Linked DNA regions of Bdellovibrio bacteriovorus HD100. The protein of the gene in region 1 binds, or shares a complex with, the protein of each later gene. Links are inferred from orthologs where the notes say so. Each region holds a gene or a part of one and is shown on either strand. Other genes may lie near its edges.

Region 1 (16,629 bases):
TTTGGAGATCAAACGGCGGATCACCGTCGGATTGGTGCGAATGCTCGCGCCCAATTCTTCAGACGTCATCAGATCGCCCTTGTGGTAAGCCAGGGCAGTCATAATATGAACTGAGACAGAAAACCTTTGATCAACCATGTCTAGATCTTACCTTAAGCCTCAAAAATAAACAATATCAAGGAATTAAGTCCCTAAGGACCCGAGGCTTCCTTAAATGTATCTTTTACTGTTGCATTTAAATTCCAACCACGGCATACTGTGCCTGTATTTGACACAATTAAAGGAGCCCTTCCCATGACCCATAAAACGATTCAAGATGCCCTGGAGTGGCGCTACGCCACTAAAAAGTACGATGCGACCAAAAAGATCTCGGATGCCGACTGGACAACCCTGCGAAATTCCCTGACTTTGGCGCCGTCCTCTTACGGCGTGCAGCCGTGGAAATTCCTGGTCATCGAAAATCCCGACGTCCGTAAACAGCTGAAACCGGTGTCCTGGAATCAAACCCAAGTGACTGACGCCAGCCACTATGTGGTTTTCCTTTACAAGGAAAAGATGGATGCAGACTTCGTACAAAAGTTCATAAACCGTGTGGCTGAAGTCCGCAGCGCCCCTCTGGAAGCTTTGGACGGATACAAAAATATGCTGGTTGAAAACCTGGTAAAAGCGCAGGAAGAAAAAATCCGCGTCTGGTCCCAGCGCCAGACTTACATAGCCATGGGTTTCCTGCTGCAGACGGCAGCGCTGCTGAAAATTGACGCCACTCCGATGGAGGGCTTCGATCCGGTGGCTTACGACAAAATCCTGGGCCTTGAAGGCTCCGGCTGGAAAACCGTGGCCACTGTGGCTTTGGGGTACCGCCACCAGGAAGATGCTTTACAAAATCAAAAGAAGGTTCGCTTCACTGAAGACGACCTGATCCAATACATCAAGTAATTCCGGATTTTCCGCTGCTCTCGGCGGACCTGCAAAGAGTCTCCCCAGATTTTCCCTTGCAGGTCTCCATCGGCAGCGGAGGTTCCTTCTCCAAGGTGCCTTTGTTGTGATCCCTTCAAAGGCTGTCTTAAAAAAAATCCCCGGGGTTCTTTGGAATCCCGGGGATCGTCTTTTTTAGATTTTAAGATTCTATTGCAGCTGCCAACCGGGTGATTCGCAAACTTGCAGAGCCAGAGCCCGCCATCTTTCCATCGCCGGCTCCCCTTTCAGCGCCAAAGCTTTGTCATAGTCAAGCAAGCTTGCCACGATAATGTCCGACGCTCCGTCACCGCGATAGAACAATCCGTACACCTGGCGAACGGCATCCGCAGTTGGCGCTGCCGGACGATTCGAGATCTTTTCCAAGATCGCGTTCACACCTTCATCCATCCCCAGCACGTTTTCACAGAACTGGACACGGAAGGATTCGCGCACAGTGTTGTCATCGGTTTTAATTGGCAGATTCGCATTTGAAATGTCGCCCCCACAATCGCGGCCGCTGTAGGTGCTGTAAGGATTGCAGCCCAAACCATACTGCGCCCCGCGCCGGATAATCCACTGCTCCAGCAGACTCTCAAGATTCGGGACCGGACCGGAAGAACGGGTGAAAACCTCGCGCATCAGGGAAGCCACGTATTCGCGGTTCACCACTTGAACTTTCTGGGTCGGCAGTGTCACATCTTTTTGACTGGGATGACTCTGATCCGTGTCCCCGGAGGAACCCATATCCAGATTCAATGACGCCTGATCCAGAACAGCGAACTCGCCCATCTGACCACAGTTTTGGTACATCTGAGTCAGAACAGCTCCGGATAACAGCAACATAAAAAATTTATTCTTGGCTGTGATCATTGTTCTTACCCCACCAGCTTCGCCGCTTTAAGAATCTGCAGCTGATCGCCATTCAGGCGAATCAGTGGTTCAGCCAGATTCTCGTATGGATTTTTTGGAACTCGCAAAAGTGCTGTCACTGTGGATGCTGCCATCGTCGGGGACGGCATGCCTTTTTGATTGTAACCATCTATCGGTGCCGCACGTCCCTGAGTGCCGACGTAACCGCCACCGTGACCAGCACGATAGATGTTACCCACAACAAATGGACCGCGCTGGATTGCGCCCGAGAACACACTGGTCACCATCTGATTGAAACCATGGTCACTGCCTGTACCGTTGGTTCTTGCCGTGCGGTTGAATTCAGAGATCACCTGAATCACGGTTTCAGACCACAGGTCCACACCGTTGACTTTGGTTTTTTTCAATTGTTCGATCAGCTCCATCATTCCCGCACACAGGCCTCGATAGTATGCCGTCGTGATCAGCACGCCCGGAATCGCACCGGTTTCGTGCATGTCTTTGATAGCCACGTGATTTCCAACCACACCATCTGCGGCATCCTTAATCATCAAACCTGCCGGATCACCCATTTGCAGATTCATCGTGCTGACCAGGCCTTCTTTCAGAACGTATTCAGCCAATGCCAAACCTTCTGCCAATGAACCGGGAGCCGTCATAGTTTTGATGGAATCACGCAGATCCGAATCACGACTGACCACCAGACCGCGGTTGCCCGCAGCGACGTGAACCCGCCAGAAGTTCCCCTGGTCAGAAATCATCGCCACGTCATTAATGCCCACAAGCCCCTGCTGGCGCATGCTGGCCTCAATCACGGACCGATAACGGGCCACGGCCCCGTCCCAGTAAGAACCGATATTCCCAATGCCTTTTTTCATCAGATCTGAGGCATTGGAAAGATTTTTGGAAAGAATTGTCGAACCCGCAAATTCAGACTGCGAATAGGCACGCAAGCGTGCCTGAGCCAGATCAAAAGCCTCACGGTTGCGGTCTTTCAGGCTGCGCCCCTTGGCACGGTCTGCGGCTGGACCGCCAAACCCCTCCAACAAAGAATTCAGTGGATTGCCCGTCAGAATATTCAGTGCTTTGCCACTCATGGAAGCATAGTTGCCGTAAGCTCCACGATCGGGCCACTCCACCGCCTCAAAGGTTTTCTTGGAATAGTCGGCAGCCAAACCCATCACCGAGGACACACCGCCCACCGGAGCCTGTTGAATTGTCGCATTGAAAGGATGACCGTCAAAACCGGAGCCGAAGCCACGGATCACCAGCATATTATTCAGAAGCTCCGTCAAAGCTTTGGCACCCGCAGATGTCGTCACAGATTGTGAAAACATGTGTGGCACCATCACGCCGTTATAGTTGAACGTCGCGTATTCAGTGCCGACAATGTTGTTGCCTGAACGAACCAGTTTCGTTGCCACCATGGGATTGTATTCCAAAGGCGCATCTGAAGGATTCGTACGCATCCACGCATCAAACGTGTAGCGCATCGGCCCACCGGCAATCAGAATATTGATATAGTTGCGAGCTCCCAGATTTCCGGTTGCTTCAGCCTGGGCTTGATGAATAAAGCCTGTGCTAAGAGCATTCAGAAGTCTTTCATATGGTGTTGCCACCAGGGCCGCTGCCCCGGCCACCGCACCACCTGCGATAAAGCCCCTGCGAGTCAGATTTTTTCCGTCCCCCATAATGCCCCCGGATTATTTTTCCCGATAGTTCACGTCACGATAGTATTTTGAAGACATGATCTGCTTCACCATATGGCGCACAGACTGGTTGCGCTGAAGCTCTTCCCCAAGAGCCTCAACGAACTTACGGTCTTCATAGCTTTCAGTGGATAGTTTCTTATTTAATTCTTCATTTGCCGGATTGGAGCGGTCATAAAGAGCCACTGTGATTCCGGTGAAATATTCAAAGTATCTTTTAGCCGCGCAGTAATAGTAATCCTTGGTTTCAGCCATCGCCGCACCCAACTGGGCAATGCCCGTCACCGGACGATCAATCAAAGCTCCGGTCATTGAGCGGAAGAACAGACGACCTGAAGGCACCTGACGATGGAAGTTTGCCACCGGCTCCGAAGGCCAGCCGGCCACAGAAGGAAAATCCGGGCGATAGGTCGCCAAATGCAATGCCGTTTTAGAGTGAGTTCTGCTGCCAGCACTCAACGCCGCATAGTCAGAATTTCCGACCACCACGTTACGGGCGGTGTAAGCCATCGGATCCAAAGTCGCATGGCACATCACGCAGCTGCTGGAGTTTCTAAATGGCGCAGAAGAATTCCCCACCACATACTGACGAATGTCGTTTTCACGCAAAGCCGGAAGCTCTGCACACAAGAAAGATTCCATGTTGGTCTGAGACCAGCGGCGCGGAACCTTGGTGGTTCCATTGGCCTCAAGACCACGGCCATGACCATAGTTCAGCATCAGATAAATAGGTGTACCCAGCACACCGCCACCTTGAGTCTGGAAAAGATTGAAACTGAAATTCAAACCCGGCTGGTCGCTGCCGCGCTTATCAGCCCCCAAAGGCTGCAATGACAGATTCGGAATGGTCGCATTATCTGTGGCGATGCGCACACCGACCAGCTCCCCCACTTCAATTTTTGGCAATGTCACAAACATCGCTTGGGTTGTGTCCGAATTGCCATTGAACCCGCCAGAGAGTGCACGGAAGTTGAAAAGATTCAGGTCCAAGCCTGCGTTGTTACCGGAAATACGACGGCCCGGGAAAGTCACATTAAAGCCGATGCGATTGCGCACGGCCATGTCCTCTTCACGCTGGGCACGCACCCCCTGCCCCAGAGTCAGAACATCACGGTACTGGGCATTGCGGGCAAACATCGCACGTGTCAGCGCCAGACCAGGCTCTGTCGAGTCATAAATATCCATCGTCCCGCGGGACATCTCTTCATTGTATTCCTGGATTTGTTCAACCGTGTTGGCGGTGAACCAGGTGCGGTGGAAATTATAGAAGGTGTTTAGAACGGCGCGGGCTTCTTTGTCAGAACGATTGACCAACGGACCGGAAGCATCCAGTTCGGCCTTGTCCAACAAAGAATTACAGGCGTCCAGCGCCTTGATTTTACCGGCACGGATCTGCGCCATCGTTGCGTGCCCCAAAGGCACCGGTTTCCCGGTCAAATGGGAGTAGCAACGATTGAACAAGCCTGCTTCACTCAAAACTTGAGCAGAAGCAAACGGTGCCATCAGCAACGTGAATGCAAAGATTAACTTGGTCACGGTCATTCCCCCAAAGAAGTTCCGTTAGTTCCCTTATCTTATCGGAGCTTTTGTCGGGAACGCGACTGTAGTTCTCACAATGGGGCGTTCCTTTGCTGTTTAGACTGAAGATTCCGGAACACGAAAGAAACACTTTCGCGGAACGTCTCACTTTGCTACAACCCGGAAAAAGAAAAACCCCGTTGAGTTCCTCAACGGGGTTTTTGGCATTCGTTTTGTTTTCTTCAGACTATTTGATGTCCTGGATGGAAACAGAAACCATCGTGGAAACACCGCGCTCCTGCATCGTCACGCCATACAACTTGCCCGCCACTTCCATGGTGTGCTTGTTGTGGGTAACAACGATGATCTGAGAACGTTTGGCCATCTCACGAACCAGGTCGTTGAAACGGAATACGTTGGCGTCATCAAGTGGAGCGTCAACCTCATCCAGCAAACACCATGGAGATGGTTTCACCAGGAAGATAGAGAACACCAGCGCCACCGCAGTCAAAGCTTTCTCACCACCCGACATCAAAGACACGTTCTGAGTCTTTTTGCCTGGAGGACGTGCGATGATCTCGATACCCGCTTCGTTCTTTTCAGTTTCTTCAACAAGCTCCAACCAAGCCTCACCGCCACCGAACAAGACCGGGAATACGCGGGTGAAACGGTCGTTAACCAGCTCGAAGGTTTCTTTGAAACGCTTGGAGCAGATTTTGTTAATACGCTCGATAACCTTGCGCAACTGATCTTTGGCCTCGGTCAGGTCCGCGTGCTGTTTGGTCAGGAATTCGTAACGTTGAGCGGTCTCTTCGTACTCTTCAATCGCAGACAGGTTCACTTCACCGATCTTCGCCAGTTTCTCACGCAGGTCTTTCAGTTGAGCATCCGCTTCCAGGAAGTCGCCTTCGCGGTTCACGTATTTCTCAACAACGTCAGGCAGGTTCAGCATGTAGCGCTCGCGCACCTGATCAATCAGGTACTGCTCTTTCATCTTCGCCTGCTCCAGTTTCAACTGGGAGTCGTTCATTTTGTGCTGTCTTTCATTGCGTGCACGCTGAGAAGCGGAAGCTTCATCTTCGATCGCACGGATTGATTCAGACATCACTTCGTATTCGTCTTTCGCGCGAGCCGCCTGAAGCTTCAGGGTCTCGACTTCGTCCAAAAGACGTTCAAATTCAATTTTCTTTTCTTCCAGAGTCACCTGAGTGTCGGTCATCTGGGAGTTGTACCCTTCAGCCTCTTCACTCATACGTGCCAACTGAGCTTCCAGATCCGTCAGGGATTTGGTCACCATTTCAAGCTGTCTCAAAACACCAGTGTATTCCTGGGTTTTGGAAGCGGACTTCACCTGAAGATCCGTCACTTCCGCCTGAAGACCGTCAAAGCCCAGACGAACAGAGTTCATCTCAGAGTTCAAAGTCTCCACTTCAGTCTCAAGCAGAACTTTTCTTTCACGAGCCTCGATCAGAGCCTCGTTCAGTTCTTCAAGTTTCTGCTCTTGAACTTCCAGTTGCTCTGTCAGTTTTTTGACTTCGCGTTCCTGGCGCTCAACTGCCGCCAAAGCGTTCTGAACTTCATTTTCAGCGCGCTCAGCGTCTTTTCTCAATTCGGCAACTTTGATCTCCTGATCGATCTTGCGTTTTTGCGCGCCTTCGAAGTCATTCAATACGTTGGCCAGCTGTTCTTCGGTCTTTTTAAGAGCCATCTGAGCCAGCTGCAGTTTTCCTGCGAATTCGTCTTTTTTCTCGGACAATTCTTTGATTTCACGACGACGCTTCAGCATGCCAGAATCAGCAGACTCGGAAGAGCCCCCTGTCAAAACACCGTCAGCTGTCAGCGTGTCACCGTCAAGAGTCACGAATGTCCAGCCTTCATATCTTGGGCGCAAGTTCAAAGCGGTGCGGATAGAATCCACAATCGCCACGCCATCAAGCATGTAGGTCACTGTATTTTTGAATTTGTCAGCCGCCTGAACCACGTCTTTCAGGATGGCTTGAACGCCGTCCTGACCCATTGGTGCTTCAGCACGGTTGAAAGTAAGCCCCTGACCGTCAGCAGCCATAAAGCTGGAACGACCGGATTTATTTTCTTTCAAGTGGGAAACAGCGTCCACAGCGATATTGGCATCAGAGGACAACAACATCTGCAAGCGAGAACCCAAAGCCGCTTCCATCGCCACTTCGTATTCAGCCGGAACTTCAACAACCTCAGAAACCGGCTGGAAGTGAGATACAACAGAACCATCCGCCATCATTTCCTGAGTGCGGGTTTTCTGCCATAGCATGACCTGCTTCACACCCTCCTGGAAACCTTCAAAGTTATTTTGCAGGTTTTCCAGACCGTAAAGGCGGGACGCCACTTCGTTCAAAGAATCCTTGAAGGAATCCACTTCGGCTTTTTTAGTCGCCACGGAATCCTGAAGGATTTTTTTGTTGGCTTCGAAAGAGTCCACATCGCTGGCAAGATCCAGCTGCATCTGACGCTCTTTATCCAGCTCGGTGATCACTTTTTTACGGCGGTTTTCGAACTCAACTTGTTTTTCACGAAGTTCGTTCAACACCTGCTGCTCGTTGTCCTGACGGTCTGTCAGGTCCGCGATCTGAGAGGACAGGGAATTCACACGCGCATCCAAAGAGGATTCGGTCTGACCGACGGCGAACAACTCACGACGTTTCGTCGTCAGGTCCTCGTCCACAGTGCCGATGCGGGAATTGAAGTTCTGGAAGATTTCATTTTTCTCAGCGAAAGCGGCCGACAGAGACTCGGACTCTTCTTTCAGCTCGGTCACCTGTTCATCCAATGCGGCTTTGTCGCGGGCAAGAAGCTCTTTACGGGCTTGCTGCTCCTGCAGGATGGTGCCGGTCATCTGTTCATTGCGGCGAGCCTGTTCGATCTCGAAGCGAAGCTCCTGGATCTCCATCTCTTTCTTTTGAACAGTGGATTGTTTGGTGAAGTATTCAGTCTGTTGTTCTTCAACTGCCTTTTCCTTTTCCAGGATCTGCAATTTCAGAACTTCCAGCTGGCCCTGCAAAGTGGAAAGGTTCGTTTCGCCTTCCACTTCCATGCTTTGCGCTTCGTTGAAGATCGCCTGAGCTTCGTCCGCAGCACGTTTCAATTCAACGTACTGGGCAGTGGAAAGCCACAGGTCCAGATCTTCAATCTGATTTTTGATATTGCGATAGCGTTCTGCACGCTGAGCCTGTCTTTGCAAAGAATCGATCTGGCGTTTCAACTCGCCGATGATGTCCTGCAAACGCACCAGATTCTGATCGGTCGCAACCAGTTTGCGCTGGGATTCTTTTTTACGGGCTTTGAACTTGGTGATACCGGCAGCTTCTTCGATAAGCATGCGGCGGTCTTCAGGTTTCGCAGTGATGATCTTACCGATCATACCCTGAGCGATGATGGAGAAACCTTTGGAACCGGCACCCGTGTCCATGAAGATCTCCTGCAGGTCTTTCAAACGAGCAGGCTCTTTATTGATGAAGTACTCACCTTCACCGTTTCTGTGCAAACGGCGGGTCACCATGATTTCAGAATGTTTAATATATTTTGCCGGGAACGGACCACCGTCATTTTCAAGTGTCAGGGACACTTCACACATACCCAGTGGAGCATAACCTTCCGCTCCACCGAAGATGACGTCAGTCATTTGGGATGCACGCAAGTCCTTCGCGGACTGGTCACCCATAACCCACATCAAGGCATCCACGATGTTGGATTTACCGCAACCATTCGGTCCGACGATACCAGTGATACCGGCATCAAAGTGAATGACGGTGCGGTCTTTGAACGATTTAAAACCAATGAGTTCAATCTTCTTAATTCTCAAGGTATATCCCCTCTTGAGTACTTCCCCTCAAATACAAGCCCTTGGTCTAGCTAGACCAAAGACCATTAGAATTTCGCGAGTGTTGGGAAGCATGTCAACCATAGGCTCTTAAAAGAGGGCCTAACGCTGAAAACTTAAGCAGACTTACAACTGATTTACCTGCTGCATCATGAAAAGTTGCCTAGATAGTTTCCATCGCATGATGCGCCGTAGCCAGAAAAAAACAACCAGGCACCAAATGCAAAACGGCGCACCGGGTAAGCGGAGCGCCGTGAATGGCGATATTAAGAAGGAATTTTTCGCGCGGATCTTACAGGCAGCGTACGGATTGGCCGTACTGGTTTTGCATGATCACACCAGAACAGTTGTGAGTCACACCGCAGTTGTACTGTTGATTGTTGTAGTAGTACACACCGGAACAAGTCTGGGACGTCGTCGCACCACCTGTGTTGTTCATGCAGTAAGTGTAATTTACTGGGATGTACTGAGTGCCGCTGACTTGGTAGCACTGGTTGCCGCTCATCACGTATTGACCGGTTGTCGTGCTGGTTGTGCAGTAAGACTGCGCCACTTGCTGACCCGTGGATGTGATGATGCACTGGCCGTTAGCATTGTAAGAGTAAGTCGAATTCGTAGAGCAGTAAGTCTGGTTCACTTGAACCGCCTGCCCGTTTACATTCTGATAACAGATGTTGTTAGCACCCCAGTAATAGATATTGCTGGTGCCGCTGTTATTGTCATCCTTGCTACAGTTCGCCAAACCTACAGTCATGGCAGTCAGTACAAGGGCTTTCAAGATCGTCAGAACATAGTTTTTGAATTTCATAAAATTTGTTTCCTTCTCTATGCCAATCCTTAAAGCAATTCAGCGGCCAAAAACCCCTGGCACGCGTTTCACCAACGAATTTCGAACACTTAGAGCATTCAGGAAGGATCATGGAATAAGTTCAGGCTGTCTTTAGGTTAGACAGTGACGACAATTGGCTTTCTGAAAAGCGTCTCTACAAAACCATCACGTACCACAATGAAACAAGGCACTTAGCACTGCACAGTGTTTACACAATCTGGCAGTGCTTTCTCTATATATGATATCAAGCTTCCGGTGTTGGCCGCGACAGCTTGCGCGCAATCAGCCGGCAGGCGACTTCCATCGGGTCCGCCCAGGAAGCCGGCCGGTCACTTAATAAAGACACCACTTCCTTGCGCCCGAAAACCTTGGCCAGATCCAAAGCCGTCATGCCGTGGGGGTTGCGGTCCTCCAAGCGAGCGCCGTTACTGAGCAACAACTCCGCAAGACGGGCATGTCCCTTAAAACAAACCCCCATCAAAACCGAGTTCCCCATATCATCGGTGGAGTTCACATCCGCCCCGCGTTCGATCAGAAACTCGGCGGCGTCCTCCTGATTGTTATACGCAGCCAGCATCAACAGCGTGTGCCCTTTGAAATTACGAATTTCCAAACCTCCGCCAAAATCCAGATACTGCTTCAAGGCCTCGCAGTTGCCGTTGCGGGCCTCTTCAAAAATCAGCGGTTCCACCACCATTGTCTTTTTATATTCTTCCCAGGTCGCCATACATCCTCCGCCCTAATGATGGGCACTGCCACTTTCATATTTGTCTGAATAAACCTTTACACCCATGCGCTCGGCCAAGCCGCTACCGTAAGCAGGATCGCACCTCATAAAGACCTCGATCTGACGGCGTACGATTTCTTCAGGCACATTTCCGCGCTTCATGTGTTCGGCGATATTATCCAGCAGCTGCCTTTTTTTATCGGCGTCCATCAACCGGAACAAATCCCCTGCCTGACGGTAATCATCATTGCCCTGATGATGATCAAACCGGTCCATGGTGGCATCATCCAGCTTCAATGGCGGTTCCCGGTACTGTTCCTGCTGAGCAGGTCCCCCGAAAGAGTTCGGTTCATAATAGGCATGATTGTATTCAGGAACATCCAGGCGCATGGCCCCGTCCAGATGATAGTGGTTCACTTCCACTTTGGGTTTGTTCACAGGAAGCATTTCGTAGTGAGTGCCGATGCGATAGCGATGGGCATCAGCATACGCAAAAGTGCGCGACTGCAGCATCTTGTCCGGCGACCAGGAAACACCCGGTACCATGTTGTTCGGGTTGAAAGCCGCCTGCTCTATTTCAGCAAAATAGTTTGTCGGATTGCGGTTGAGCTCCATGGTGCCCACCTCAATCATCGGGAACTCTCCGTGCGGCCACACTTTGGTAAGATCAAAGGGATTGTACCAGGTTTTCTTGGCCTGCTCTTCGCTCATGATCTGCACGTACATGCGCCATTTCGGAAAGCTTTTTTCTTCGATCGAATTGTACAGATCCTCCTGATGGCTTTCGCGCGTGCGCCCCACAAGCTCTGCCCCTTCATCATTGGTCAGATTTTTGATCCCTTGCTGGGTTTTGAAGTGGAACTTCACCCAGTGACGGTCCTCCTTGCTATTGATCAGGGAATAGGTGTGCGAACCAAATCCGTGCATGTGCCGATATGACGCCGGTAAACCACGGTCAGAGAATAGAATTGTCACCTGGTGGCAGGACTCGGGACTTAGTGACCAGAAGTCCCACATTGCCGTGGGGCTTCGTAAGTTGGTGCGCGGATCGCGTTTTTGTGTGTGAATGAAGTCGGGAAATTTATAAGGATCACGCACGAAAAAAACCGGCGTGTTGTTGCCGACCAAATCAAAGTTGCCTTCTTCGGTGTAAAACTTCAGCGCAAATCCCCGCACGTCGCGTTCAGCATCTGCAGCGCCCCTTTCGCCGGCAACCGTTGAAAAACGAATCAGCAGATCTGTTTTTGTTCCCGGCTGAAGGAACTTTGCGCGGGTGTATTTGGAAATATCTCCGTTGATCGTCAGCGTGCCAAAAGCGCCGGAGCCCTTGGCATGCACTGTTCTTTCCGGCACCCGCTCGCGGTTTTGGTGCGCGAGCTTTTCAATCAGCGCCACATCCTGAAGTACCAACGGCCCACGAGGCCCCACCGTCAACGAATTCTGATTGTCTGAAACCGGCGCACCAGCACTGGTGGTCAAACCCTTCTTTGATTGAGCCATATCATGCATCCTTTCTTGAATTTTGAACGACCCCTTAAGCATAAGGACAAAGAATATTCCGCCGTGAGTTGTATTTTTCAGCTATGTCAGACGAAATCTGCGGGTCCTCCCTGGCTGTGGAAATACAAATATCCTGCCTGCATCAAGGGGGTAAGATGACGAAATGAATACACAAGCTCAGCCTCTGACCCTGGCGTTTTCTATTACCGCACTGGTGCTTTACATACCGGCGAACCTGTTCCCATTTATGAGCATCGAACTTTATGGACGCAGAAACACAGCGACCATCTGGGATGGAATTGTCTCGCTGGCGAAAGCGGGTTCATGGCCCATCGCCATTATCGTGTTCCTGGCCAGTATTCTGATCCCGCTGCTGAAACTCATTATTCTTTTCTATCTGTCACTGGATTCCTCGGACCGTCAGCCCCGGCTGAAAGACAATCTGTACCGAATCGTGGAGGCTATTGGCCGCTGGTCCATGCTGGACATCTTCCTGCTGTCGATCATGATCGCAATTCTAAAACTTGGAAAATGGGCCACGGTGGAACCCAAACCCGGAGCGCTGTTATTTGCTCTGGTGGTGATATTTACAATGCTGGCTTCGGCTTACTTCGACCGCAGTGCTTTTAACGAAAAGGACCGTGATGGAAAAAGATCTGAAACAGAGGGCTAAAAAGATCGGTTCTCACTGGTATGTCTGGTTGTTCCCGGCTTTTGCCGTGGCGATTTCCGCCTGGCTGCTGGTACAGTATCTGACGTCGCTGGGGCCAGAGATCATCATTTCCTTTGATGAAGGCAGCAGCATCGAAGCGGAAAAAACGCGTCTGAGCTATCGCGGTGTGACCGTCGGCAAAGTCACAGAAGTGGCCCTGTCTGAAGACCAAAAGAAGGTTCTGGTGCACGCCCGCCTGGATAAAAGCGCAAAAAGCTTCGCCCAGGAAGGTGCCAAGTTCTGGATCGTCACCCCCAAAGTCAGCATCCAGGGCATCACCGGCCTTGAAACTTTAATCGGAGGCCCTTACATAGCGGCCCAACCAGGAGAAGGCTCCGAGACGAAAGAGTTCGAAGGCAAACAGGAAAGCGCCACGCAGGATCCTTTGGAAGACACGGTCACTTACCGGCTTGAGACCAACAACGCCGAGTCCATCAACCCCGGAGACAACGTCAGCTTTCGTGGCATGAATGTCGGCACCGTCACGAAGGTGTCCTTAAGCAAGACCGCCCAATCCCTGTATGTGCAGATCAATCTGCAAAGCAAGTACGCCCGCCTGGTGCGCACCAACACCCAGTTCTGGCGCAAGGTCGGCGTGCAGGCCAAACTGGGTCTGTTCAAATCAGAACTAAAAATCAATTCACTGGAAACTCTGCTTCACGGCGGGATTGAGTTCTTCACACCCGACCCGCCTGGCGACATCGCCAAATTCAATGCGCGGTTCCCTTTGCAGGGCTCAGCCCCGAAAGACTGGCAGAAGTGGAATCCTTCATTAGAAAGGTAGTTTTATAAAATCTTTATCTGGTCCACACAGGATTTAAGAAATCCTTGAGATTAAAGACGCTAGAATGTCTTTACCAAGGAGGACCTATGCAATACAAAAATACAGAGGTCGGATACAAAGCATCCGCCACCAATGGTGAGATTGCTTTTCGCATTCTTTTCACCACCATGGTGTTAGGAATTCTGGTCACCTATTTTACAAAGTGAACCGGTGAAACAAAAAAAGCCCTCTTCATCAGAGGGCTTTTTCGTTTTTTGCTTAGTGGATTTTCTTACCGATCAGGGCTGCGCGGGCTGCCGCCAGTCTGGCGATAGGCACACGGAACGGAGAGCAGGACACGTAATCCAGCCCCACCTTGTGGAAGAACTCGATGGATTCAGGGTCCCCACCGTGCTCACCGCACACGCCGACTTTCAGGTCAGGCTTCGTGCGACGGCCCAGGTCCACACCCATTTTCACCAAAGAACCCACACCCACCTGATCGATGGACATGAACGGATCTTTCGGCAGAATTCCATGAGACACGTAAGTGCCCAGGAAGCGACCGGAGTCATCACGGGACAAGCCCAAAGTCGTCTGAGTCAAATCGTTCGTACCGAAACTGAAGAAGTCCGCGTGTTCTGCAATGGCGTCCGCCGTGATCGCAGCTCTTGGAAGCTCAATCATCGTGCCCACTGTGTATTCAAACTTCACGTTCTTTTCAGATTGAACCTTGTTCACTTCCGCCACGGCCTGACCGCGCAAAGTGTCCAGTTCCTTGTCTGTCGCCACCAGCGGAATCATGATTTCCGGCGCCAAGGTTTTGCCTTCAGCCATCAACTGAGCCGCAGCTTCCGCGATTGCACGAACCTGCATCTGGTAAATTTCAGGATAAGTGATCGCCAGACGACAGCCACGGTGACCCAGCATCGGATTGAATTCATGCAGGGATTTTACTTTAGAGCGCAGGCGCTCATAGTCCGTGTTCAGACGTTTTGCCAATTCCTTGGTTTCTTCATCCGTGTGCGGAACGAATTCATGCAGAGGTGGATCCAACAAACGGATCGTCACTGGCAGGCCGTCCATGATTTTGAACAGCTGATAGAAGTCTTCACGCTGCATTGGCAAAAGTTTCGCCAATGCTTTTTCACGGTCCATTTTGTTGTCAGCAATGATCATCTCACGAACCGCATCGATGCGGTCTGCGCCGAAGAACATGTGCTCAGTACGGCAAAGGCCGATGCCTTCTGCACCGAAGTTGCGCGCCGTTTGCGCGTCTTTTGGCGTGTCGGCATTGGTGCGAACTTTCAGTCTGCGAATGCCATCAGCGATTTTCATGATGCGCTCGAAGTTGCCATCCAGTTTCGGTTCGATGGTTTTAACTTCGCCCAGATAAACTTCACCCGTGGAGCCGTCCAAAGTGATCACGTCGCCCTTTTTCAGAACGTACCCTTTCACTTTCATGGTTTCATTGCGGTAGTCGACTTCGATGTCACCACAACCCGCCACACAGCATTTACCCATACCACGCGCCACAACGGCCGCGTGTGATGTCATACCACCACGAGTTGTCAGGATACCTTGTGCTGCCACCATGCCGGCAATGTCTTCCGGAGAGGTTTCAATGCGCACCAGGATGACTTTCTTGCCTTGCTCTCTCCACTCGACCGCTTCTTCAGAAGTGAAGACGATCTGGCCGTTCACCCCGCCCGGAGACGCAGGCAAACCTTTGGCCAAAGTGGTCTTTGCCGCTTTTGGATCCAAAGTCGGATGCAGAAGCTGATCCAATGAGGAAGGATCCAGACGCAGAATCGCTTCGTCCTGCGTGATCAACTTTTCATCGATCATGTCACAGGCGATTTTCAAAGCCGCCGCTGCGGTTCTTTTGCCGTTACGGGTTTGCAGCATCCACAAAACACCGCGTTCGATCGTGAACTCGATGTCCTGCATGTCGCGGTAGTGACCTTCCAGCTTTTTATAGATTTCAACCAACTGACCGTAGGCCTGAGGAAGAGCTTCTTCCAAAGACATGACACCCGCCGCGGCTGCGGCAATCTTGGTGATCGGTTGCGGGGTGCGGATGCCCGCCACCACGTCCTCGCCCTGAGCATTGATCAGGAATTCGCCGTAGAAGGCTTTTTCACCTGTGGATGGATTGCGCGTGAACGCCACACCCGTTGCAGAGTCATCCCCCATGTTCCCAAAGACCATGGACTGAACGTTCACCGCTGTACCCCAGGCTGCCGGGATCGAATGCAATTCACGGTAAGTGATCGCACGCGGCGTGTTCCAGGAATGGAAGACCGCGGAAATCGCGCCCCACAGCTGCTCCCAAGGATCTGCCGGGAAGGACTGACCGGTCATCTGATGAACCAGGTCTTTGAATTTTTTCACCAGAAGCTTCAGGTCATCGACCGTCATTTCGGTGTCAAGTTTGTAGTGTTTTTCCTCTTTCATGTCTTCCAGAGTCACTTCCAGAAGTGAAGAGTTCATCCCCATCACCACATCAGAATACATCTGAATGAAACGACGGTAAGAGTCCCACGCAAAGCGCGGATTGTTAGAGGACTTCGCCAAGCCTTCCACAGTCTGATCATTCAAGCCCAGATTCAGGATCGTATCCATCATGCCTGGCATGGAAGCGCGAGCCCCGGAACGAACAGAAACCAAAAGTGGGTTGTTCACATCGCCGAATTTTTTGCCAATCTTGGATTCCACTTTGTTCATGGACTCCTGCACCGCCGGGCGAACCCAGTCAGGCAGCTTGCCACCGGCTTCATAGAAGTGAGCGCAGATCTCAGTGGAGATCGTGAAGCCCGGAGGAACCGGAATGCCCAAAGAGGTCATCTCGGCCAGGTTGGCGCCTTTACCACCCAGGATGTTCTTCATGCCTGCATTGCCTTCGGAATCCCCGGCAGCAAAGAAGTAGACGAACTTCTGTGGAACGGCTGTTTTGGATGCTTGTTTGTCAGAGTTTACATTCTGGTGCATTAGTCTCCCCCACCGGAAAAGTAAAATTAGTTGTCCTATCTAGTAGACATAGAACATCCCTAAGCCCTTAATATCAATGAAATTTTGGGGCCCAGTATGCTCTGAGTTATAGAGCTTCCATTCCACCCCAGGAAGGGTGTTCCGGGGACTTCTGCTTCCCTTAAAAAACCACACGTTTATCGAGCACTTAGGAGTTTTTA
Region 2 (15,405 bases), 790 kb from region 1 along the record:
TATCTTGAGTACTGCGCTGATCAACGCCTTGAAAGCCTGAACATTGCTCCACGCTACAACGTGAAGAATCCGTTCATCTTCATGGAACTTCAGGACATGCAAGAACTTGCCAACTTCTTCGAAAGACGCGTTTCCGCATACCAAACAGGCGTATCCGGCGCAGTTGCCTTCGACGAAGCGTTTTAGCCTACGGCTAGGATGTCGTAGCGCCGGCAGGCGCGGAGACTGGACTTCATCTGAAAAGCAACATTCTTTGGATCTTCTTTTTTCTAATCTGCATGGGGGTGGGATTTCTGCACGGAGTCCTGCCCCAAGGCATTTCTCGAAGCTACTTCAGCACTCCCCGGAAAATTTCAGTTCTGACCACGGATGAAGTCCTGTTCCCGATGAACTTGCGTCAGGAACTGGAAGAAGAACTTCATGTGCGTTTTTCCGTCACAGTGACCCGTGACTGGGAATCCATGCTGGCCAACGTGGTGGCAAGTCCTTCCGCCGATTTGATCTTTCTGCCTTCGTACTGGGCCAACACTCTGGCGCACCAGAATCTTTTGGCCAATGTGGCCGGCATTCAAGGGGAACTGCTGCGACGAGTGTCGACGGATTTCGTAAAAAGCCGCAACCCCGAGACCTTCACTTTTTTGCCCATTTACTGGATGAAGACCGGGATCGATACTCCACTGGATGAAACCTTCCTGGATTATCTGAAAAACAAAAAAGAGACCTTCTTGTTTCTGCTGGCGGATGAAGATCTGCTGCTAAAACACTTTCAGACCTGGAAAGAACAGGGCTTGTTGGAGCAAATTAACAGCAAACGAATCCTGACCCTGCAACTGGATCAACTGAGCAAAACCAGTGATGAGGGTGCTGTTGAAACGCCGCTGAATCGCGACTTCCGCGGAGGCACGCACCCGTTCTTAAGCGCCCTCTTAATCTGGGGAGCCGCCATCCCGGCAAACTCCACCCAGAAGGAACTGGCGTTGGAGATTCTTGAGGTTCTGACCAATGTGGAGCACCAGGAAAAGGGACTGCTGGGCACTCCCTTTAATTCGACCTTCTCAACAGTGACCGGAAAAGAAATTCCACTGCACAGACGCGCCGACTTCATCCGCGATCTGGAACTGAAGGACACGCTGATTCTTGAAACCAAGGATCAGGAAGCACCTTTGAAACTAAAAAACGATTTCAATTTTATTTTGTAAGAGTGAACGTCGGAGCCGCCCGGGCTTCGTTCATCACGGCATTTCCATCCGCATCGAAGGCCTGCATGATGATTCGCAGGCTGTAAACGCCGGAAGCCAAAGATGCAATATTCAACGAGAAATTAAAGCGCCCGTTTTTACAAGTGGCATAGTTGGCATTGGCTGCCGTTGCCGGATTTGTGTCCACCAGGCTCATTTGTGTGGAGCCATTCATCACAATCAGTCTGTGGGAAGGATAAGTCGAAACATAGCACTCGCCGGTGATTTCGGCTTTGGTGTCTGTGTTTTTCATGTTGATCGTGGGAGAGAAAAGCTGAACTGTCAGTTCTTCTGATTTGGGAGTTTTATCCAGCGTATGAGTGCTGGAATCATTTTGTTTATCAGTCAACAGTGAATCGCCTTCAACTGGCTGACAGGCCGCCAACAGAAGACAAAGACTTGAAAGTCCTGCAAAATATCGTACTGATCTCATGAGCTCCCCCACCTTTATAGAATAAATGAGGTGCAGGGACGCTTAAACGAGTTTTTTCATCAGGTCCAGTTTTGAGACATTTTCCCCGTCCCAAATTGCGATAAAGGCGGTTTTACTTAAAAAGCCCCCGGATTTTCACTTCCAACAACGGACTCAACCCTGTCGTGATCCAGGTTAACTGATGATTCTTATCCAGCAAAGCCGTCGTCGGCGTGGCGCGAACTCCATAAAGACCGGCCACCTGACCGCTGATATCCACCCCAACCAGGAAACTATAACGCCGCTGATCCACGGTTTTCTGAACAAGATGGCGATCCTCCAGGCTGGAAACGGCCAGGACCGAGTCCGCCGGGATAACTTTATCATCAATCAGCTTCTGCAGACGAGAAAGCTCCACTTCACAAGGGCCGCACCATGTGGCCCAAAAAACCACCACCAGAGCCTTCCCCGTTTCTTCTGATTCAAACAAGGTTCCATCCAGCAAAGGCACGGCAAAGGACGGCGCAGGCTGATTTTGTTTTCTGAAGTTTTCAATGACACCCGGAAGGCGATTGATCAGAACCCACAAGACTGCCACAACCAGCAGTCCATTTACGATTTTTCCAATCAGGGCTTTGTTCATTTAAAGGCGCACCACAGAGCGGGTTTTCTCAAGCGTCTTTTCCAGAAGCTGCGGATCCAGGAACAGGAAGTACGTGGACACCATCACCGTGGCAAAAGGGATCAACCCCATAAACACACCGATCCCCGCGTGGAACGAAAGTCCCAACAACAAACACAGGTAACGAGTCTTGGGCCAGGCCACCATCGCCGGGAAATAAATCTCAAACAGAATCGTCACATAACCAATCACCGGGATCACCCACGGGAAGTGGCGCAGGAAGGAAAAGTCCATCGTGGTCATCTGGGGATTTGCCAGAACACTCCACAAAGCGGTTCCGTCCCACCAGCTGCCACCTTTGAGTTTTTCCCACCCGGTGTAAGCATAGATCACAGAAATCTGAACCTGCATCATGCGAATCATCATCGAGCTGACCGTGTCGCTGAGTTGGAACGTCTTTTTTCTGCGCACCAGATTCACGACACTCAAACGTTCGCAGCTTTGCGTGAAGGACATATAAAACAGGAACAAAGCCCCGATCACATCCGCACCAAAGTTCACAGCGTAGTTTCTTTGCAGGAAACCGGCATTGATGATCCAGGCAATCCACATCAACCAGCGGCCGCCAATCCCCACAGTCAGCAGCGCCAACAGCACCACCAACACCAGATTCATGACAAAGTTCATGCTGTCCGGCCAGAACGTCCACAAGAACAACGGCCGCCCCAGTTCCGGCATCACTTCCAGCGCACGACTGCGCGGAATCCAGCTGGAATCGGTGTAAAATTCCAAATTATAGAAACGGGTCAGATTCATATACAGCAGAGTCGCACACAACATGACCCGCATAGAGGCAAGCCCCAGCAGACTTTGCGGTGCAAACCAGAACTGATCCCAATGAGCCCAGAGCTTTTTAATCATAAACTCTCCTCATCCCCACCCGCGCAGGAATAGGATTCCCGAATGTACTGGACCTCTTTGGACAGATCACTGACGCTGTCTTCACGGAAACGCACGGCCTGATCCAGGAATGGAATGGTCTCTATCACGTGCTCCATATCCACCGAAGTGGCACCCGGATACTGACGGCAGAACCACGGCCCCATCAGCACGCGCAGGCGCTTGGGATCCAGCACCATATAGCGCATCAAAGCCCACTCACGCTTGCGGGTGATGTTCGGCAAAGGACGGTCATCCTTGGCGATTTCCAAAGGGAAAAAACCATAAACCGGCTCTTTGGCCTCTTCGCCGGCGTTTTCACCTTCGGTGTACAGATAATTGACTGTGTATTTCAGATACATGGGATGGGCTGGCTCGGGGGAAAAGAAATTCCACCCGGCATTCAAACCCACCGTGTTGGCGTAGGGGGTGACCACGTTTGCAGTCACCCGCCCGAAATAGGCACCCACATTGGGCATCACCAACATCACAAAGATATTATATACGATCCAAAGACTCAGAAGAGTCTTAAACAGAAGCTTCACCTTCTTCATCAATGTCGTCCGCCTCACCCAGGAATGGCAACTCTTCTTCTTCGGAAGATTCATCATCAGAGTCAGCGAATAATTGATCGTCTGAAGCCTCATCCAGATCTTCGTCGTTATCAAATGCTACGACAGCTTCTTCCAGCTCGGAATCATCCCCGTCGGTGGATTCGTCCAGAGATTCACTCTCGGATTCGTCCATGGAAGCTTCCAAAGTCTCTTCAGATCCTTCCTCAGAGATTTCTTCGCCGTTTTCAGCAGTCACTGCCGGCTTTTTCATGTTTTCCAAAGCAGCGGCTTTCTTTTCAGCTGCCATGGCCACCAAAGTGGTTCCCGCAGCCAAAGCCTCATCGTACTTCGTCAGCCAGTTTTGATCACGAGTGGAAACCGGCTCGCCGAATGCCAAAGCATCACGGATGTTCTGAGCGCGTTCCTGATCACGTTTTTCAGCCTGACGGCGCTTTTCTTCCTCAAAGAAGTTGGAAGAAGTCGCGATGTCCTCCAGCTGTTCCTGGATCTTCATCAGCTCTTCCTCTCCTTGAGAGTAAGAACCAATGTAAGTTTCAGACATGCTATCGGTGATGGTGGAAAGAGTCGGTTTTTCTTCCGCCTGCTGTTCATCAATACCATCCGGCAGAAGCTCATCAATCTGGGACAGGGTTGGAAGCTCTTTCAAGCTTCTCAGACCAAAGATCTCCAGGAACTTTCTGGTGGTGCCGTACTGCATAGGACGGCCTGGAAGTTCAGATTTACCTTCGAAGCAAACCAGATTTTTCTCCATCAAAGCACGCAGCAAGTGACCGGATTCAACGCCGCGGATTTCGTCCACTTCCGCTTTCACGGTCGGCTGTTTATAGGCCACGATGGAAAGAACTTCCAAAGCCGGGCCGGAAAGTTTGAACTGACGCGCTTTCAATGTGCGCTTCAGGAATTCCATATTGTCAATTTTAGTGCGCAGCTGGTATCCACCCGGAACTTCTTCCAGGGTCACACCACGACGGCCGCCAGCGTATTCAACGGCCAGCTGATCCAGGGCGCGGCGGATCTTGTCACCACGGATGTTGGTCCCTTTGAACAGTAGTTTCAAAGAAGCCAGACTTACAGGTCTGTCTGAAGCAAACAGCACGCTTTCCACGATGCTTTCAAGGCGCTCTTCCTCGACGAATTCCACTTCTTCAATTTCAGCGGAATCAAAACCGTCAAGCTCCGTGCCGTCGACAGACACTTCGTCTTCTTCTGCAGTGGCCTCCAGGGCGTCCACTTCATCATCAGACACTTCCGGAAGGAAACCTTCCGATTCCTCTTCTTCCTGCAGGAATACAGAGGCGTCGGACTCAATGCCATCGGCGGAAAGCTCGTCAGTTTCAACGTCAGCTTCAGTTTCGAAGCCTTCAGATTCTTCAGCGTGATTCATTTCTTCGTTGATCAAATCGTCTTTTTCTTCAGACATGGTCCCCTCTACACTTCCGTCACGTCATCTTTAAACAATTCACTCTCAGCAGCCAAGATTTCGTCGTCCGTGGCGATATCATCGACATTTGTATCAACAAAAGCGATGTCGTCTGTGAGACCAGCACCCAAGTCCATTTGCAGCTGGTTGTTTTCTTCTTCAGTTTCTTCATTCTCCGCCAAAAGATCTTCGTCAGCGTCGATCTTTTTGGTTTCTTCCATCATTTTTGCCGCAACTTCATCAGCGCGCATGGAATCGTACTCTTCAACCCGGCTCAAAACGTCAGTTTCGATCGGTTTTTTGGTATCAACCCAGATGTCAGAATAAGCTTCGGTCTGATACAGACCCACAAAGCCCATTTTACCCAGTTCAAGCAAAGACAGGAAGGTGATCAGGGCCTGGCGGGCGCGGTCTTCCGTTGCCGTCACCATCTCCATCATTGTGGTTCTTTGACCGACAATCAGACGATCCTTCATTTCAAGGATACGGCTGGAGATGGACTGGGCTTTCGCCGCCACCTGGTGAATTTTCTTTTTAACTGCACGGGAAATACGACGGTAGCTGGCGATCAAAGAGAACAGGGCGTTGTCCTCAAGAACAATTTCCTCTTCTTTTTCATCCAGCTTTTCACGGGTTCCACGCAACCACACATCACGACCCACCAGCGGGCGATCGTAAAGAAGCTTCGCTGCTTCCTGGTACTTTTGGTATTCAAGAAGTTTCTGAACCAGCTCTTTGCGCGGATCTTCAACTTCGATAGCTTCGCCGTTTTCGTCGTACTGAGGCAAAAGCATGCGGGATTTGATCTGGATCAGAGTCGCAGCCATGGCCACGAACTCTCCGGCAACTTCCAGATCCAGTTCTTTCATCAATTTGATATATTCAAGGTATTGTTTGGTGATCTCATGGACTTTGATATCCATGATGTCCATTTCCTCTTTACGGATAAGGTAAAGAAGAAGTCCAAGAGGTCCTTCGAATTTAGGCAACTGTACTGTAATACTCATGAAAGATGGTCCCCTCTACCCTTTCACTAAAACCGGAACGCACTTCGCAGTCCCCGTCCAAACGCCGAAGATTGAATCAAGCGGCTTTGGATTATTCAACAACTCTTTAAAGGCCCCACCCGACGCGTTTGCGCCGCAGCAAAGCCTTAAACCCCCACCCCATTCAATGCAAGATTGATCAGGTGCTGAGAACTCCAGATCACCGGCTCAGCCAGGAAGCGCAACATCCCCGTCAACACCAGCACCATCAAAACCATGCTGGTGATGTGTTCATTCTGTTCAAGCTTATAATTCAAGCTGGCAGGCAGGAAGCGCGCCAGCACCTTGCCACCATCCAGCGGATGCATCGGCAAAAGATTGAAAACAGCCAGGAACATGTTGGTAACAATAAAGGTCTGAAGAATCGCCACCGCCCCTTTGGCATACATGCCGAAAGAGTAGTACTTGGCCACCAGAGCAATCGCAAAAGCGCCCACAAACGCCAGCAGGATGTTCGAAAGTGGACCCGCCAAAGCGATCCAGAACATATCCACACGAGGGTTTTTAAGGTTGCGGGAATTCACCGGCACCGGTTTCGCCCAACCAAAAAAGATCGGCGAAGAAAATACAATGGCCGCGATCGGAAGAATCAACGTCCCGATCAAATCCATGTGTGCCACCGGATTCAGAGTCAAACGACCCATCTGCTCCGCAGTGTTGTCCCCACGTAGACGCGCCACCCAACCGTGCGCAAACTCGTGGAAGCAAAGTGCAAAAAGAAAAGGAATAAAGTAGACACCAATCTTGGCGCCGATTTCCATCATATCCATACAACCTCACGCTAAAACACACCTAGACTCATGTCTAGTGCGATAAAACACTTGCACATTTAAAGTGCAATTCAGCTTAACACAGCTTGTTAAGAGAAAAGCTCCCATCATTCCAAGGTCTTGAATAAATCTGCCAAAAACGTTACCGTGACCCCCGTTTTTACAAACAGTTTTAAAACAGATTTAAAACGGTTCTGAACACGTTTTAACAAGAACTGAAGCCCAGCCCTAGGAGCCTTACTGGCTCAGTGGCGAGTTCCGCAGCAGCCACATTCCCAAAGGGAATGGCGTCCGCGAGGACTGTCCGAAGCCAATGAGGCGGTAAGGCTCCTAGGGCTGGGCTTCCGATCGAAGGGAAATAAGATGTCTGATATGACTCATGCGCGTCCGGCGCTGACTGTACTTTCTGAAGATGAAATGGCGTTCCGCGATGCTGTAAGATCTTTTGCAGAATCCGAAATCAAACCTCATGTGACTCACATGGACGAAGAAGCCAAGATGAAACCAGAAATCCTGACGAAGCTTTTCGAAATGGGTTTGATGGGTATCGAGACTCCTGAAAAATGGGGCGGCGCTGGCTCCACATTCTTCATGGCCTGCCTGGCAGTTGAAGAAATCGGCCGCGTGGACGGTTCTGTTTCCGTTCTTGTAGACGTTCAAAACACTCTGACAACAAATGCCTTCCTTAAATGGGGTACTGAAGCTCAGAAATCCAAATACCTGGGCCAGATGGCTTCCAAAGACGTGGGCGCTTACGCTTTGTCTGAATCTTCTTCCGGTTCTGATGCTTTCGCATTGAAATTGAAAGCAGAAGACAAAGGTGACAAATGGGTTCTGAACGGTTCCAAATTGTGGATCACCAACGGTAACGAAGCTAACATCTTTATCGTTTTTGCCAACATGGCGCCTGAAAAAGGCTACAAAGGCATCACGGCGTTCATCGTTGAGCGTGGCTTCAAAGGCTTCTCAGTTGGTAAAAAAGAAGACAAACTGGGTATCCGCGCTTCTTCCACTTGCGAATTGCTGTTTGAAAACTGCGAAGTTCCAAAAGAAAACGTTTTGGGCGAAGTCGGCAAAGGCTACAAAATCGCAATTGAAACACTGAACGAAGGCCGCATCGGTATCGGCGCTCAGATGATCGGTATCGCTCAAGGCGCTTACGAAGCGGCTTTGGGTTACGTAAAAGGTCGTGAACAGTTCGGCAAACCAATCGCTCACTTCCAGGGCGTTCAGTTCCAGTTGGCAGAAATGCGCACAGAGCTGGAAGCAGCTCGTTTGATGGTTTACAATGCCGCTCGCCTGAAAGACGCGGGCCTGGACTTCATCGAAGCCGCTGCTATGGCGAAACTTTACTCTTCCCGCGCGGCAGAGAAAATCACTTCCAAAGCCATCGACTTGTTCGGCGGTAACGGCTTCACCAAAGAATATCCAGTTGAGAAATTCTGGCGTGACGCAAAGATCGGTCAGATCTACGAAGGTACAACCAACATGCAATTGCAAACGATTGCAAAAATGGAATTGGACAAATAGTTCAATCCCTCAGTTGAAACCCAAAAACGGCAGGCATCCCCTGCCGTTTTTTTTATGATTTTTCCCGGTCATTTTCGTGCTTCTAATCATCCCGCCCTTAAGTTAGTCTTAAAAGCATGAAAATCATCCTAGCACTTCTTCTGGTTTTTCCCGTTTTTGCCTCTGCCAACCCCAAGGCATTTCGCCTGCATCTTGCCAATGAGCCAGGCAGCCTGGATCCAAACAAACAAAAGACTTCAGCCTCCAGTTACCTGCTGGGAAATCTGTATCGCAATATTTTCACCTTTGATGACCAAAAGGGCCTGGTTCCGGATCTTGGCAGCGGTTGCACCCGTGACAAGAAAAAGAACCTGACCTGCCGCCTGAAAAAAGATCTGCGCTGGAGCGATGGAACACCTCTGACTTCCGAAGACTTCCTGCGCACCTATAAAAAGATTCTCGATCCCAAATCCGCAGCTCCGCGCGCGGATTTGCTTTTCAAAATCAAAAAGGCTCAGGATTTTTATGCTGGCAAAGCCAAAGCCGGCGAACTGGGAGTTTCGGCGCCGGATGCCCTGACTTTGCGTTTTGAATTCCAGGAACCAGACCCTGATTTTGAATACAATCTTTCAAGCTTCTTACTGGCACCCACCAAGGCAGATCTTGGCGCGTATTCCGGCCCGTACAAACTGGCTGAATGGAAAAAAGGGCAAAAGATCATCCTGGCCGCAAACACGGCCTATCAGGGCGGACACCCGCAGCGTCCGAATGTGGAGTTTTTGTTCATCGAAGAAGACACCGTGGCTTTGCAGCTTTATGAAAAGAACGAACTGCAGTTCCTGCGCCGACTTCCGACGCTGTTCATTCCCAGCCATAAAAAGCGCCCGGACTTTCACTGGATTCCGGTCACCCGTCTGGACTATCTGGGGTTTGGACCCGAGTTGGCCGACAAAGAAGACCTAAGAAAAGCCTTCACGTATTCCTTGAACTACGTGGAGCTTCAGAAGATTTTCTCTTCTGAAGGCCGCCCCGGTTGCATGGGGGTTCCGGATTCCTGGTTTCCGGAAAAAGCGCCTTGTTACGACTTTGACTTAAAGAAAGTTCCCAAGATTCAGAACACTTCAACCTTTACTTTGATGTTCTCAAGTCTTGGCGGTGAAGATCACAAACGCGCCACCGAATGGATGCAAAACCAGTGGCTGAAAAACGCAGGCCTGAAAACGCATCTGGAGTCCCGCGAAAACAAAGTCTATCTGCAAATCCTGCAGCAGAACCCTCCGGCGGTGTTCCGTAAAGGTGTGGCTCCGGATCGTCCGACCTGCCTTGCGGCCTTAGAGACCTTTGCGCCATTGAGCCCGGAAAACTACATCCGCTTAAAGTCGACAGAGTATGAAAACATTTTGTCCTCACTTGCGAAGGCGGAAAAACCCCAGGAGCAAAAGAAATGGTGTCAGGCCGGCATGGACTTCCTGATGCAAAGACACCTGCTGATTCCGCTGGGAGCCATTCATTTCTCGATGCTGGCCAAGCCCGAATTCACGGGATGGAAACTGAATCAAATGAATCAGCTGGACTTGTCCAACCTGCACCAAAGACCCTAGAATAAAACTCATATGAATGCAGCAGCTCAGTCCGTCGACATCCACAAAGATCAGATCATTTTCAGCGAAGGCGATGCAGGTGACTGCGCCTATATCATCGAAAAAGGACGGGTGCTGATTTATCTCACCAAAGACAAAGAGGAAATTCCCCTAACCATCCTGGGGGAAGGCGAAATCTTTGGTGAAATGGCCCTGATCGACAATCAAAACCGCTCTGCCAGTGTGCGCGCTTTGGAAGATGTCCGCTTGGCCATCGTCACCAAACAACAGGTATTGGAACGCGTCTCCACCGCTGACAAAGTCGTTCAGCTTCTGATGCGTGTTTTACTCAAACGTCTGCGCCGAAAAAATATCGGCGGCCCTGGTGGTTCTCGCATCTCTGAGGTTGAATTCGACAATTCGGGCGCTGGCGACGATGGAACTCAGAGTGCCCTTGATCAGATCAAACTTGAAAACCAGATCTTCCAGGCTTTCCAGAACAAGGAATTTGAACTGTTCTATCAGCCGATCGTGAATCTGAAAAACAAAACCATCACGGGTTGCGAGGCGCTCTTGCGCTGGAACTCCCCGCAGCATGGGTTGGTTTCCCCGAATCTTTTCATCGATATCATCGAAAATTCATCGATGGTGATTCCGATTGGTCACTGGATTATCAATCAGGCCCTGAAGGATCTGCGCACCATTCAGGATCAGTTGCGTCTGAATAAAAAAGAGCGCATGGCTGATGATTTCATGATGAGCATCAATATCTCCGGCCGTCAGTTCACGCATTCTGATTTCGTGAACAACCTGGAGGATCTGCGTGAAAAGCATGACCTGCACACTCAGAACATCAAACTTGAGATGACCGAAAGAATCATGATGGATGGCGCGATCGCCATTGATGCTCTGAACCAGTGCCGCAGCCTGGGTTATGCAATTTCCATTGATGATTTCGGGACCGGCTTCTCGGGTCTGCAATACCTGACCCAGATGCCGATCAGCTTCCTGAAAATCGACCGTTCATTCGTGATGAAGATCCTGAGTGATCCAAAATCCAAAGCCGTGGTCAGTTCGATCATCCACTTGGCGCACGCCATGGATATTGAAGTCATCGCAGAAGGCATCGAACACCACGAAGAAGCGCTGGTGCTTGAAACCTTGGGCGCTCGTTTTGGTCAGGGTTATTTGTTCTCTAAACCCGTTGATCTGGGCCGCTTCTTAAAGCTGATCTAACCGCAAGGCCTCTGAAGAGGAGGCCTTATTCCTTCGTAAAATCGCCAATACGTGTCTCAAACTGAGACTTCTAAACTTGAGAAGATTTCCTAAAGTCCGCAAGACCTTCGCCGATAAGTCTTATGTCTTAAGACAATCAACCAGCTTAAGATTTCATCTGGAGGTCACACGTATGGCTGACAAAAAATTTGATAAACAGATCCCAAACAATGTCGTTTCCCTTGAATCTGCCCGTTGCTGCGGCGAAGGCTGCAAAAAGAAATCTGAAAAAGCAGGTTTCTGCGCCGAGCACTTTGACTGGTTTAAAGCCGGCCTGATCACTAAAGAAGGCATGAAGGCACCAGACTTCGACAAGAAGTTCTATCACTACACGGCAGCCAAAAAAGTGGCTTAACGCCGTTCCTATTTCGAATTCATCCGTTAAAAGCCGGGCTCCCACCCGGCTTTTTTGTTTGGTATGACGCCAGTCCAGCTTGCGTGCCTGCCGGCACTCCAGCCTCCTCGGCGTGGCCGGGGTTAAAAATGGCTGAAAAAGGCCCCGAAGATCAAAAGACCGACAAAGAAGAACTTTATTCCGATAGACGTCGCTTCGCGCATGGACATAACTTCTCTTCGGCCCCTACTTTTGCTACCATAAGTCCAGTTCAAATCCATTTACGCTCCGACGAAGTCGGAGTGGGGGTTCGGGGGTCCAACTTGAAAAAAGCCGTCCTTATCACCGGCGCCAGCAGCGGCATCGGTGCTGCCACCGCGATCGAATTTTCCAAAAACGGATACTTTGTCTATCTTATGGGTCGCAACAAAGAGCGCCTGCAGGACGTGGCTTTGAAATGCCGAAGTGGCGCTTCCATCGTTTCCTGTGACCTGTCTGATGAAGCGGCTTTGAACAAACGCCTGGGCGAGGTTATGGGGGCTAAAATCCACCGCGTGGAGTGCGTGGTGAACAATGCCGGCATCTATGAAAGCAACACCACTGAATCCGGAAGTGATGAACTGTGGAGCCGTCAGTTTGAAGTTAACATGCTGGGACCATTGCGCATTGTTCGCGCTTTCTTCCCGTACTTCAAAGAACAAGGTGGCGGCAGCATCGTGAATATCTCCTCGACACTGGGGCTGCGCCCTCAAGGCCCGACGTCTGCTTATTCGGCGGTGAAGGCCGCCTTGGTGAACTGGACAGAAAGTCTGGCCCTGGAAGGCGGACCACTGAATATCCGCGCCAACTGCGTGTGTCCAGGTCTGGTCGACACCCCGATTCACCAGTTCCATGCTTTGCCGGAAGATCAGAAAAAAGCGACGCTGGACAAGATGGGCGGTTTACAACCGTTGGGTCGCATCGGCAAACCGGAAGACATTGCCCGTGCGGTTTATTTCCTGGGTTCGGATCTTTCATCCTGGACCACCGGAGCGGTGCTGTCCGTGGATGGCGGGATCAACCTGACATGATTATCACCCTGAAAAGCCCTTTCAGCGCTGCGCACTTTTATGCTCAACCCCAATGGGACGAGCATAAAAACCGCGAAACCTTTGGCCGCTGTTACACACAGTACGGACATGGGCACAACTATATGCTGGAAGCAGGCTTTCATTGTCAGAACGACAGCTGGAAACAACAACAGCAGCATTATCAGTCTGTTTTAAACAACCTGACCGCTGTTCTGGATCACGAGCATTTAAACTTTGTGATTCCGGAATTTAAAACAAACATCCCGACGACAGAAAACATCTGTCTTTATTTTCTGGAAAAACTAAAAAGTCAGGTGAAGTCCGAAGAGATTTCTTATCTGCGCCTTTACGAGATGGACAACATCTGGACGGAGATCCGCCTATGAGCGAAGACAACAAAGTACGCCTTTCCAAACTGATGGCTGAAAAAGGCATCTGTTCCCGCCGCGAAGCTGATGATTATATTTCCCGTGGTCTTGTCATGGTCAATGGCGAGGTTGTCAGTCAGCTGGGCACCAAGGTCAGCCCGGATGTGAAGATCACCCTGGAGGCCCAGGCGCTGAAACAACAAAAAAGACTGGCGACGATTTTACTGAATAAACCCGTGGGTTATGTTTCCGCCCAGCCGGAACCTCCTTATCAACCGGCAATCAAACTGATCACTCCGCAAAATCAGTTCGGAAATTCCAAAACCCGCCTGAAAGAGGAGCACTTCAAAGGCTTGGCTGTGGCTGGCCGCCTGGATATTGATTCGCAAGGGCTGCTGCTGTTCACCCAGGACGGACGCATCGCCAAAAAAATCATCGGCGAAGAATCCAAAGTCGAAAAAGAATACATCGTGCGTGTTCAGGGAACCTTGCCGCCGGACAAACTGAAGCTTTTGAATTTCGGCCTGTCTCTGGACGGCAAAAAACTCAAACCTGCGAAAGTCGAATGGCTGAATGAAGATCAGCTGCGCTTTATTCTGCAGGAAGGAAAAAAACGTCAGATCCGCCGCATGTGCGAACTGGTGGGCCTGAAGGTCACCGGTCTTAAGCGGGTGCGCATCGGAAAAATCCGTCTGGGCCAATTACCTGAAGGTCAATGGCGCTTCCTTGAAGAGGATGAGCATCTTGATTAGGGTGTTATTGCTGGCGGTGTTTGTTTTAGCAGGATTCAGCCCGCTGGCTATCGCCGCCAGCAAAGGTGAATCCTACACCGCCACGATTGAAAATGACACCCGCAGACTGGGGGGCCCGAACTCTGATGATGGCTACACCAACGGGTTTCGTTTTTCCTATGTCTATGCCGAAGACACTATTCCTGGCTGGGCCCCGACACTCACCGACTGGTCCAAAACGCTAAAAAAAGAACTGGCCCAATCCACCACGAATTTCGGCATTTCGCTGAACCAGAAAATCTACACACCAGAGGACACGGACCAAACAGAGCCCATCCTGGATGACCGCCCTTACGCCGCCTGGCTGTACTTGGGCTTCACGGCCAACTACAGAACAGAAACCCACAGCCACAGTCTAGAGCTGGATTTGGGAGTCGTCGGCCCGCCGGCCATGGGTGAGCAGGTGCAGAATGATTTCCATGACCTGATCGGAGTTCCCAGAGCTCAAGGCTGGGACAACCAGCTTGAGACAGAACCCATCATCCAACTTTCCTATTTTCAAAAAGTCCGCTTTGTCGACGTCCTGGATAAAACCACAGGCCGTATGTTTGATGTGATTCCCTATACGGGGGCCTCGCTGGGAAATGCCCTGATCGCCGCTCATGCCGGCGTAATTGGCCGCCTGGGGGTGAACATTCCCAATGATTTTGGTCCCACCCGACCTTCAGCCTCTGATGGTGACATGATCAAAGATCCTCGGGAAAGCAATTCCGAGCTGCCCTGGCGAGCCTATGTCTACGGCGCCGCCCGCGGCAATCTGATCGGGCACAATATTTTTATTGATGGCAGTGTTTTTCACAATGGGCCGCACGTGACACGCATCCCTTTTGTGGCGGAAACCGAATTTGGTTACGGCTTACAATACATGAATTTCAGCTTTATCTGGAGATTCGTCACCGTGTCGCCAGAGTTTGAGGAACGTGAAAACTTCCACAGCTTCGCCTCCCTGACTCTGTCGTATTATCGGGATCTGGATTAGACTTTTTTATCTTTGTTCATGAAATCAAGGCGCAGGTTTTCAAAATACTGAATCTCTTCATCCGTGAAACCGGCTTTGGAGCGCAAAACGCGATTCACCGGCTCAATACGCTTTGGCAGGCGCAGACGCAAATCCGCCATGCGCGTGAAAAAGTCCTCGCCCGCATCCATTTTTTTCTGACGGCAAATTTCGCGGTACCATTCCGAACCAAAATTCACATGCCCAATTTCATCGTGGTTGATCTGCTTTACGATCTTTTGAATCGGACCATTCGATCCCAGGCCTTCCAGACGGCGGATCAATGTATCCCCTGCATCCAGACCACTTCCTTCAAGATAGCGATGCACAATCAGGATACGATCCAGCAAAGTGTCTTCCACACTGACGGCGCGCCAAAGTGCTGAATGCACCGGCCAGTCCCCCCATTTGAAACCCAGGGATTCAATGCCTTCCAGGCACATGCGCAGATGCTCGGAT

The links.
Region 2: the proteins of smc (region 1) and BD_RS09000 are in contact, whole or in part, in a crystal structure (PDB 3ZGX), measured with the Bacillus subtilis proteins. The link is inferred for Bdellovibrio bacteriovorus HD100 from one-to-one orthologs.

What each region holds. Positions count from the first base shown.
Region 1 is NC_005363.1:1,089,980-1,106,608, reverse strand. The notes cover bases 5,102-9,266. They hold smc (chromosome segregation protein SMC), read right to left. Parts: upstream 8,890-9,266; coding sequence 5,302-8,889; downstream 5,102-5,301. Other genes in these bases: BD_RS05285 (hypothetical protein), read right to left, coding at 9,200-9,266. Also shown: BD_RS05315 (RrF2 family transcriptional regulator), read right to left, coding at 1-138; BD_RS05310 (NAD(P)H-dependent oxidoreductase), read left to right, coding at 295-936; BD_RS05305 (hypothetical protein), read right to left, coding at 1,126-1,800; BD_RS05300 (twin-arginine translocation signal domain-containing protein), read right to left, coding at 1,833-3,518; BD_RS05295 (hypothetical protein), read right to left, coding at 3,531-5,078; more of BD_RS05285, read right to left, coding at 9,267-9,715; BD_RS05280 (ankyrin repeat domain-containing protein), read right to left, coding at 9,981-10,463; BD_RS05275 (catalase), read right to left, coding at 10,476-11,963; BD_RS05270 (paraquat-inducible protein A), read left to right, coding at 12,127-12,636; BD_RS05265 (MlaD family protein), read left to right, coding at 12,608-13,459; ppdK (pyruvate, phosphate dikinase), read right to left, coding at 13,718-16,429. UniProt on the Bacillus subtilis protein: Required for chromosome condensation and partitioning.
Region 2 is NC_005363.1:1,878,001-1,893,405, reverse strand. Bases 4,215-7,155 are described here. They hold BD_RS09000 (segregation and condensation protein A), read right to left. Parts: upstream 6,214-7,155; coding sequence 5,215-6,213; downstream 4,215-5,214. Other genes in these bases: BD_RS08995 (site-2 protease family protein), read right to left, coding at 6,360-7,022; scpB (SMC-Scp complex subunit ScpB), read right to left, coding at 4,215-5,206. Also shown: BD_RS09035 (ribonucleotide-diphosphate reductase subunit beta), read left to right, coding at 1-186; BD_RS09030 (hypothetical protein), read left to right, coding at 279-1,199; BD_RS09025 (hypothetical protein), read right to left, coding at 1,189-1,671; BD_RS09020 (TlpA disulfide reductase family protein), read right to left, coding at 1,784-2,293; BD_RS09015 (HTTM domain-containing protein), read right to left, coding at 2,294-3,193; BD_RS09010 (hypothetical protein), read right to left, coding at 3,190-3,765; more of scpB, read right to left, coding at 3,740-4,214; BD_RS08990 (acyl-CoA dehydrogenase), read left to right, coding at 7,386-8,552; BD_RS08985 (peptide ABC transporter substrate-binding protein), read left to right, coding at 8,669-10,132; BD_RS08980 (EAL domain-containing protein), read left to right, coding at 10,145-11,347; BD_RS08975 (hypothetical protein), read left to right, coding at 11,520-11,741; BD_RS08970 (SDR family NAD(P)-dependent oxidoreductase), read left to right, coding at 12,044-12,790; BD_RS08965 (6-carboxytetrahydropterin synthase), read left to right, coding at 12,787-13,176; BD_RS08960 (pseudouridine synthase), read left to right, coding at 13,173-13,910; BD_RS08955 (lipid A deacylase LpxR family protein), read left to right, coding at 13,912-14,928; BD_RS08950 (DUF455 family protein), read right to left, coding at 14,925-15,405. UniProt on the Bacillus subtilis protein: Participates in chromosomal partition during cell division. May act via the formation of a condensin-like complex containing Smc and ScpB that pull DNA away from mid-cell into both cell halves.